One region of the Ruminococcus sp. AF37-20 genome, then DNA from elsewhere that is predicted to be linked to it. Evidence: predicted binding sites of a transcription regulator. Region 1 holds the regulator's gene; the other holds the start of a gene.
What was found. The regulator NrdR, encoded in region 1, represses ribonucleotide reductase genes. The targets are predictions, from matches to a motif close to CACNANATNTNGTG.
Positions count from the first base shown of each region.

Region 1 (4,487 bases):
ACAAGCATCAGCTCGACACGCTTCTTGGCATGGGCTGTGATTTCATTCAGGGATACTACTTCTCAAAGCCTGTTCCTGAAAAAGATTTTATTGAGGTGCTTAAAAAGAATAATACTCAGGCTGTGACGGTTTAAGCAGTCTGATGAAAAAAGCCCTGACTTCGGACGGGGCTTTTTTTCACATGGTTTTCACTTTGCATTAAGGTCTGTTTAAGTGAGGAACGCTATAATATAGTCATAACAAAACCGAGACGGGAGGCGTTCTTGTGAACGTAAGTAATATGGCTATTCTTATTATTGCGGCTGTGCTGCTTTCTTTGCCGCTTGTTTTATCTGCTGCATTTTGTGTTGAAGAACGCTGGGGTTTTCTTTCACGAAAACATGATAAGTGGATAGACGAACATTACAGATAATAGGCAGACAGATAAGTATGAGTTGTCCGCCATACAAATACAAGCGTATTTCACAAACATACACCAAAAAAACTATAAAAATTAGTCCATTTATACATTGACTTAATCACGCAAATTCGGTATACTATTTATTGTAACGTCAGCGTGGGAAAAGTACGCAGACAGGAATAATTCTATAGTTTATAAGGGGTTTGTGAAATGACAAAGGTTGTAAAATTCGGTGGAAGCTCTCTTGCAAGTGCTGAGCAGTTCAAAAAGGTAAAGGAGATAATCACAGCGGAAAGCTCAAGAAGATTTGTTGTGCCGTCTGCTCCTGGTAAAAGATTTTCAAACGATACAAAGGTAACTGATATGCTTTACGGCTGCTATGATCTTGCTGCAAAGGGCAAGGATTTCAGCAGCGAGTTCGACGCTATCAAGGAAAGATATTACGGCATAATCAATGATCTGGGTCTTGACCTTTCTCTTGAAAAGGAGTTTGAAACTATCAAGGCTTGCTTTATCGGAAAGGCAGGACGTGACTATGCGGCTTCCCGTGGCGAGTATCTTAACGGTATCGTTCTTGCTAAATATCTTGGATATAACTTTATTGACGCTGCCGATGTTATCTATTTTAACGATCAGGGTCAGTTTGATTCTGCAAGAACCAACGAGGTGCTTCCTCAAAGACTTGCTACACTTGACAATGCGGTGATCCCCGGTTTTTACGGCTCAATGCCAAACGATACTATCAAGACATTTTCAAGAGGCGGTTCTGACGTAACAGGTTCTATCGTTGCCGCAGCAGTAAACGCTGATCTTTATGAGAACTGGACAGACGTATCAGGCTTCCTGGTATGCGACCCTAGAATTATCGACAACCCACAGCCTATAACTACCATAACATATAAGGAACTGAGAGAGCTTTCTTACATGGGTGCAGGCGTACTTCATGAGGACGCTATTTTCCCTGTAAGAAAAGCAGGTATCCCAATAAACATCAAGAACACAAACAAGCCTGAGGATATGGGTACAATGATCGTTGAGTCCACATCTCAGAAGCCTGCATTCACGATCACAGGTATAGCAGGAAAGAAGGGCTTTACTGTAGTTAATATCGAAAAGGATATGATGAACGCAGAGCTTGGTTTCGGCAGAAGAGTGCTTGAAGTATTCGAGAAGAACGGAATCTGCTTTGAGCATATGCCATCGGGTATCGACACAATGTCTGTCGTTGTTCATCAGGCAGAGTTTGCTCCAAAGGAGCAGGAGATAATGTCAGGTCTGCACAGAAACTGTCACCCTGATACAATTGATATTGAAACAGACCTTGCGCTTATTGCAGTTGTGGGACGTGCAATGAAGTCAAACAGAGGTACAGCAGGCAGAATATTCTCAGCCCTTGCACACGCTCATGTAAACGTAAAGATGATAGATCAGGGCTCTAGCGAGCTTAACATCATCATCGGTGTAAACGAGGCTGATTTTGAATCTGCAATGAAGGCTATCTATACAATTTTTGTTGATACACAGCTTTAATACAATATGAAAAATATGGCGGACGGCTTTGGCTGTCCGCTTTTTTTGTGCAAAAAAGCGTCCCGAAAATTATCGGAACGCTCTTATTTATTTCTTCTTGTCAGAAAGCTCAGTGATTATCTGAATGAACGAATCAACGTCAGAGAAGTCCTTGTAAACGGAAGCAAAACGCACATATGCAACGTGGTCAAGCTTTTTAAGACCCATAAGCACCATATCGCCTATTTCGCTGGTGGTGGTCTCAGTCTGCATTTTGTTTGCAAAGGTGTTCTCTATATCGTCAACAAGGTTTTTCATATCATCAACACTGACTGGACGCTTTTTGATAGCGTTCTGAATGCCTTTTATAAGCTTCTGTCTGTCAAAAGGCTCAAACGAGCCGTCACGCTTGTATACCATAAGCTGTGGCTTTTCCACCACCTCATAAGTAGTGAAACGCTTTCCGCATTTCGGACACTCACGGCGGCGACGCTTTTTTCCCTCGCTTGGACGTGAATCTATTACTCTTGTATCTTCATAGTTGCAAAAAGGACATCTCATTATAAACACTCCTTAGTTAAGAGAAAATTTTGTGCGTGATATTGCATATATTGTGCTTTTATTGATTAATTATACCATAGATTGTGGATGATTGCAAGAGGGTATATAAAAAAGTTGCGGTAAAGGGACTCAGCAATTTTGCGGCAGACAAACCATAGCATAATTGTAGGGGATGGCGCCCTCGACGTCCCGTTTCTGGAAGTGTCAAAGTTTTGGCTTTTTCACAGATTTGTGTAGACATGCCGTGCGGAAAACGTTGTGCGGATAACGTATAGTTCGTCGGGCAAACAACCACGGGACGTCGAAACGACGTCCCCTACATGGGTAGTGCAATATTTATGCACGGATATGGCAGACTTAAAGAAAGTTTTAGTGTACAAAAAAACAGACAGCAGAAGCCGTCTGTTTGTGTTTGATATATTACTTGTTAAGATATTCGAGATTTTTTTTGATAAGCTCGCATCTCTGCTTTACGCAGTCAACAGAACGCAGTGGGTCTGACGGTGTGTTGAATGTGTAATCCATAAGCTTGTCGATCGTTGTTGCCGCAACGTGAAGTCTTGTGTCTGATGAAGCGTAGTAAATATACACGTCACCGTTTTCACGAACGATCGCGCCGTTTGTGAACGCAACGTTTGATACGTCACCCACTCTTTCACTGCCGTGTGGTGCAATGAAAAGTCCTGACGGCGAAGCGATTAGCTTAGAAGGGTCTTTAAGGTCAGTTGCGAATACATAAATTACATATCTAAGACCGGCGGCTGTGTTTCTTACGCCATGTGCAATGTGTATCCAACCCTTTGGTGTCTTGATAGGCACTGCGCCTGCACCGTTCTTTACCTCTGTGATTGTGTGATACTGCCTTGGTGAGATAACAACTTCGTCTGTGCAGATAACAGGGTTTGTGATGTCTTCGCAAAGACCGAAGCATACTCCTCCGCCTGAGCCGGTTTCGATAAAATCGTCCTGTGGACGTGTGTAGAATGCGTACTTTCCGTCAACGAACTCAGGGTGAAGTACAACGTTTCTCTGCTGTGGTGACTTGGACTTGAGATTAGGAAGTCTTTCCCATGTCTTAAGATCCTTTGTCCTTACGATTCCAGCCTGAGCTGTAGCGGCAGAAAGATCGTTTGAAGTCTTGTCCTTGCTCTCTGAGCAGAATACACCGTATATCCAGCCGTCCTCATGCTGAGTAAGTCTCATATCGTATACGTTTGTTTCCTCCGGTTCAGTGTCAGGAAGCTGAACAGGGAAGTCCCAGAAACGGAAGCCGTCAACAGGGCTGTCGCTCTCTGCTACTGCAAAAAATGACTTTCTGTCATTGCCCTCAACTCTTGCAACAAGATAATACTTGCCGTTGAGATAAATAGCGCCAGAGTTCAGTACTGCGTTTATGCCCAATCTCTCCATGAAGTATGGATTTGTCTCAGGGTTCATGTCATATTTCCAGATAATAGGTGCGTGTGCGGCTGTCAGAACAGGGTAAACGTATCTGTCATAAATTCCGTTGTAGCTGTCTGACACAATGTTTTTTCTGTTGATGAGAGCCTCATATTTGGCTGTCACCATTGTTTTGTTTCTTTCAAAATCTGTCATATCAAGCAATTTCCTTTCGGTAAAAAATCTTCTTAAACAAGTATACTATAATAATTCGCCAATTACAAGTACCACTGAAAACATCAAACGATTACATGAAAAAAGTTTTACGAACTGCATAAATGCTGTACATATTTTGCTGTTTTGGTTAATGTTTTCTACAAAAAGCTCTTGTATCTGTTTTATATTCATTCAAAACGGGCATATTGAATATTTGAACTTTATGCGCATATTTTAAACGATACTGATTGTAATATTGCGCTTTAACAATACATATGGATTTTATTGTGCAAAGTGTACAATGAAATTGCTGATAATTGTGCTATAATGGTGATTGACAATAGCTTTATATGTGTTGTATAATTATAGCAAGATTTAATATATGAACTCATTAACTACATATGGGTAGCTATAATGCTAA
Region 1 is NZ_QTVE01000005.1:133,390-137,876, reverse strand. It holds gene DW015_RS05035 (bifunctional diguanylate cyclase/phosphodiesterase) at 1-134, shown strand, start outside; gene DW015_RS13395 (hypothetical protein) at 266-412, shown strand; gene DW015_RS05030 (aspartate kinase) at 611-1,930, shown strand; gene nrdR (transcriptional regulator NrdR) at 2,018-2,470, opposite strand; gene DW015_RS05020 (glycosidase) at 2,891-4,066, opposite strand.

Region 2 (4,487 bases), on a different contig from region 1:
TCACTAAATTTCCACTTTGGGCGAAAATTTTATTATATCACACCAAAAAATAAAAGTCAAATTTTTCACTAACAATTCTAAAAAAAGTTTTTTTCACTATAAAAAAGACAAAAAACATGTTATCTTTTATCTTTATTTCTATAAATATAAAATAAAAAATATGAGTTTAACACATAAATACTCAAAACTTAACTATTTTAGTAAAGAACGTCCTGGTGTGTCATCGTGACACATAGGGAGTTTTTATTTGCAATCAAACACTTGCATAGTATATCAACATACGAAATCGCTATATGAATTAAAATGTAAATCTTATCACTTCTGCATTTTTTAATTTTTGTTTCCATTTGGCAAAAAATTCTGATCTGTAAAAGCCTTCGTTTTTCCACGTTTCGTAAGCCTTATTACAAAACGGAGAATTGCTACGAAGAGGGTCTGTTGAATTCTTATATTCATCGGGAATCTCATAATAATATTCTTTTAAATCTATAATTGCAGGAGTTGCGTAATACGAATAAACCAAATCATACTTTAATTCAATTTTTAAAACATCAAAGGAAAAATCGAACAAGACATCACTAAACCATAAAGACAGCTTTTCATCTTCAATATTTAAGTGGCGGTGGCAGTTACGACAAGTGTTGTAGCATAAATAATCCTTGCTACAATACTTTAAATTGCATTTATCATCATAGAACTCAGATATAAATACGTTCATATCATACCCGAAATTATCATGAAGATATTCATACAAATATGAAATCACCGGATTTGATTTATTCATAACCATTATGTCTTTTAAGGGCAGGATAGAAAAGTTTTCAAAAGGGAAAAAATCATTAGAAACATCGTCTATATAATATTCATAACAAGATATTTTAAACACAACAGGCGTTTCTTCCCAGCAAAGAGGACACTTGATATTCGTAATACATAGATACAAATATTGATTAATAATATCTATATTATTATCAAAGACCTTATCAAACTCTTGTAATTCAAAAGTATTTATACCCTGAACTTCTTTTCCATGATAGTAAGATTCCTTATAGTACGGTATCCATTCGCATAATGCATTTAGATGTTTTCGATCAGCACACCACTTTTTGATGTTAGCATCCCAGACAGCACCTCTGGATTTGACAATATCATATTGAAATTCAGGAACCTCAAGAATAACCATAAGAAACAACTCCATTTTTGAAAAAATACTTTTTCGAAAAAGTTTCTAAAATGACAAGACCAAGAATATGTGTCACGGTGACACACTAGGGGGCATTTTGCATTTATATATAAAATATATATTTTCCGCCATTAATTTCCGCAAAAGTATTGACAAATTGACAAAATGGTGGTATAATTAATATACAGAGGAAATTTAGAGGGCATAAAAAATCGCACCCTCTAAGGCTTATAAACTCTTGGCGGAATTTATAAGCCCAGCAGCACAGATGTTACAGCAACTGTGGAGCTTTCAGAGAATGCTATCCTCGTGCTCTATTATAGCACGTTGGAAATAGATTGTCAAGGGCTTTTCACGATGTCAAACATCTGGAAAGCTCTTTTTGCTTTTAGCTGCTGATTCAACTCGTCAAAAATGCAGCTTGAAAATCGAATATCGTAAGTCCTCAAATAAGATTGAGATGAGGTCAACTGATGTGAAACACAAGCACAACAAGACATTGAGTTGTCTTTAAGTCGCTTAGAGCCATGACGTTCGTTACTGTTCAATCACGCCGATCAGGCATTCTTAACATTTCAGAACATGAACACGAGCCAGCCAGTAACAGTTAAGCTAACTGCAAGCCTATGTGCCGACGCCACTATGGATTAACATCAGATGATTCGCTTAAGCTCCACAATGTGAAGCTGCCTTGACAAGGTCTAAGAGCGAAACGAAACAAATGTCACAAAACATATCCTAGTTTGTTACTACAAGCTTTCATATATGCTCAGCAAGGATACTTAAAGATACTTGCTGAGGAAAGTCCACATTTTTTATATCCTGTGGATTTTCCTTTGTGAGTATCAAAAATGATTGGTGCGCCAGAAGGGACTCGAACCCCCGACCTACTGGTTCGTAGCCAGTCACTCTATCCAGCTGAGCTACTGGCGCATTCAACTCTAATATTATATCATATGCAAGCCCCTTTGTCAATGAGTTAATGGAATTTTACTATTTATTTTACAAAACATTCACATCACCTCCTGCCACTTCACACCTTTATCATCCCTTTAAATTCCATTGTTTTTCACACTTTTTGTCAATCAAGTGTTTGTAATCATTTGTAATACTTTTTCGGCAAACTGCTCTGTTTTTAACCGAAATTTTTGTAGATTATTTATCATTCTATGCCCTTGACTTATATTCTGATTGTGGTATAATAGTAAATGTTCAATATTATGTTGTGATAAAAGCAGTCAACCACAATATATAGTGGTTGAGCAGGATAGAATGAAAGGAAGAGTATAGGTGAAGATAATAAAAAGAAGCGGCGCTGAGAATACGTTCGATAAGGAAAAGATAGAAAACGCCGTTGCGAAAGCTAATATCACTGTGGAGGAAAAGGATAGGCTCTCTGAGGGAGAGATAGGAGAGATAGCACAGAATATAGAGGACAAATGCTCTGAAATGAATAGGGCTATGGACGTTGAAACTATTCAGGACTGGGTGGAAGCCGATATCATGCGCCACGGCAAGTATACAGTGGCAAAGCATTATATCACCTACCGCTATGAGCGTTCTATCGTCAGACAGGCTAATACTACTGACAAGCAGATACTTTCTCTTCTTAACTTCGAGAACGAGGAAGTCAAGCAGGAAAATTCCAATAAGAACCCTACTGTCAATTCAGTTCAGAGGGATTATATGGCAGGCGAGGTCAGCAAGGATATCACAAGAAGATTTTTGCTTCCTGACGATATAGTTGAAGCTCACGAAAAAGGTCTGATACATTTCCACGACGCCGATTATTTCGCTCAGCATATGCACAACTGCTGTCTTGTAAATCTTGAGGATATGCTCCAGAACGGCACTGTCATAAGTGAGGTCATGATAGAAAAGCCACACAGCTTCTCTACAGCCTGCAATATCGCTACACAATCTATCGCTCAGATAGCTTCTTCACAGTATGGCGGACAGAGTATCACACTTTCCCACCTTGCTCCGTTCGTTCAGATATCCCGTGATAAATACCGCCGTGAGGTAAAAAAAGAGTTCGCAGAGCTTAATATCCCTGCCGACGAGGATACTATAAATAAGGTAGCCGAAATGAGAGTAAAAGCTGAGATAGTTCAGGGCGTTCAGATGATACAGTATCAGGTCATCACTCTTATGACAACAAATGGTCAAGCACCTTTCGTTACTGTTTTCATGTACCTTGACGAGGTGCCGGAGGGGCAGACAAGAGATGACCTTGCGGCTATCATAGAGGAAATGCTCAGACAGCGTATCCAAGGCGTAAAGAACGAAAAGGGCGTCTATATAACACCTGCGTTCCCTAAGCTAATATATGTCCTTGAAGAGGACAACATAAGAGAAGGCTCAAAATATTGGGAGCTTACAAAGCTTGCTGCAAAGTGTACCGCAAAGAGAATGGTGCCTGACTATATAAGCGAAAAGAAAATGAAGGAGCTTAAGGTAGACAAGAATGGCAATGGTCAGTGCTACCCTTGCATGGGCTGCAGAAGCTTCCTTACAACATATCTTGACGAAAACGGCAAGCCTAAGTATTACGGCAGATTCAATCAGGGCGTTGTTACAATAAACCTTGTGGACGTTGCCTGCTCGTCATATAAGGATATGGATAAGTTCTGGAAGATATTTGATGAAAGGCTTGAGCTTTGCAGACGTGCGCTTATGCTCCGTCACGAAAGACTTAAAGGCACTCCGTCAGACGTTGCGCCTATCCTTTGGCAGAACGGTGCATTGGCAAGGCTTAAAAAGGGTGAAACTATCGACAAGCTCCTGTTCGGCGGATATTCCACCATATCACTTGGCTATGCAGGTCTTTGCGAATGCGTAAGATACATGACGGGCAAGTCACACACAGACCCTTCAGCAACGCCTTTTGCCCTTGAAGTTATGCAGCACCTTAATGATGCCTGCGCAAAGTGGAGAGCAGAAACAAACATAGATTTCAGCCTTTACGGCACGCCATTGGAGTCCACAACATACAAATTTGCAAGATGTTTGCAGAAGCGTTTTGGTGTTATCGAGGGTGTAACAGACAGAAACTACATCACAAACAGCTATCATATCCATGTTACCGAGAACATCGACGCATTTGACAAGCTCACCTTTGAGTCACAGTTCCAGGCTCTCTCACCAGGAGGAGCTATCAGCTATGTGGAAGTGCCGAATATGCAGAACAACATAGAGGCTGTTCTTGCAGTTATGCAGCATATTTACGACAACATCATGTATGCCGAGCTTAACACAAAGAGCGACTACTGTCAGAAGTGCGGTTTTGACGGTGAGATAAAGA
Region 2 is NZ_QTVE01000001.1:29,450-33,936, reverse strand. It holds gene DW015_RS00200 (hypothetical protein) at 299-1,183, opposite strand; tRNA gene DW015_RS00195 (tRNA-Arg) at 2,040-2,116, opposite strand; gene nrdD (anaerobic ribonucleoside-triphosphate reductase) at 2,474-4,487, shown strand, end outside.
Region 2: the regulator NrdR is predicted to act here: its motif matches at 2,427-2,440, upstream of nrdD (anaerobic ribonucleoside-triphosphate reductase).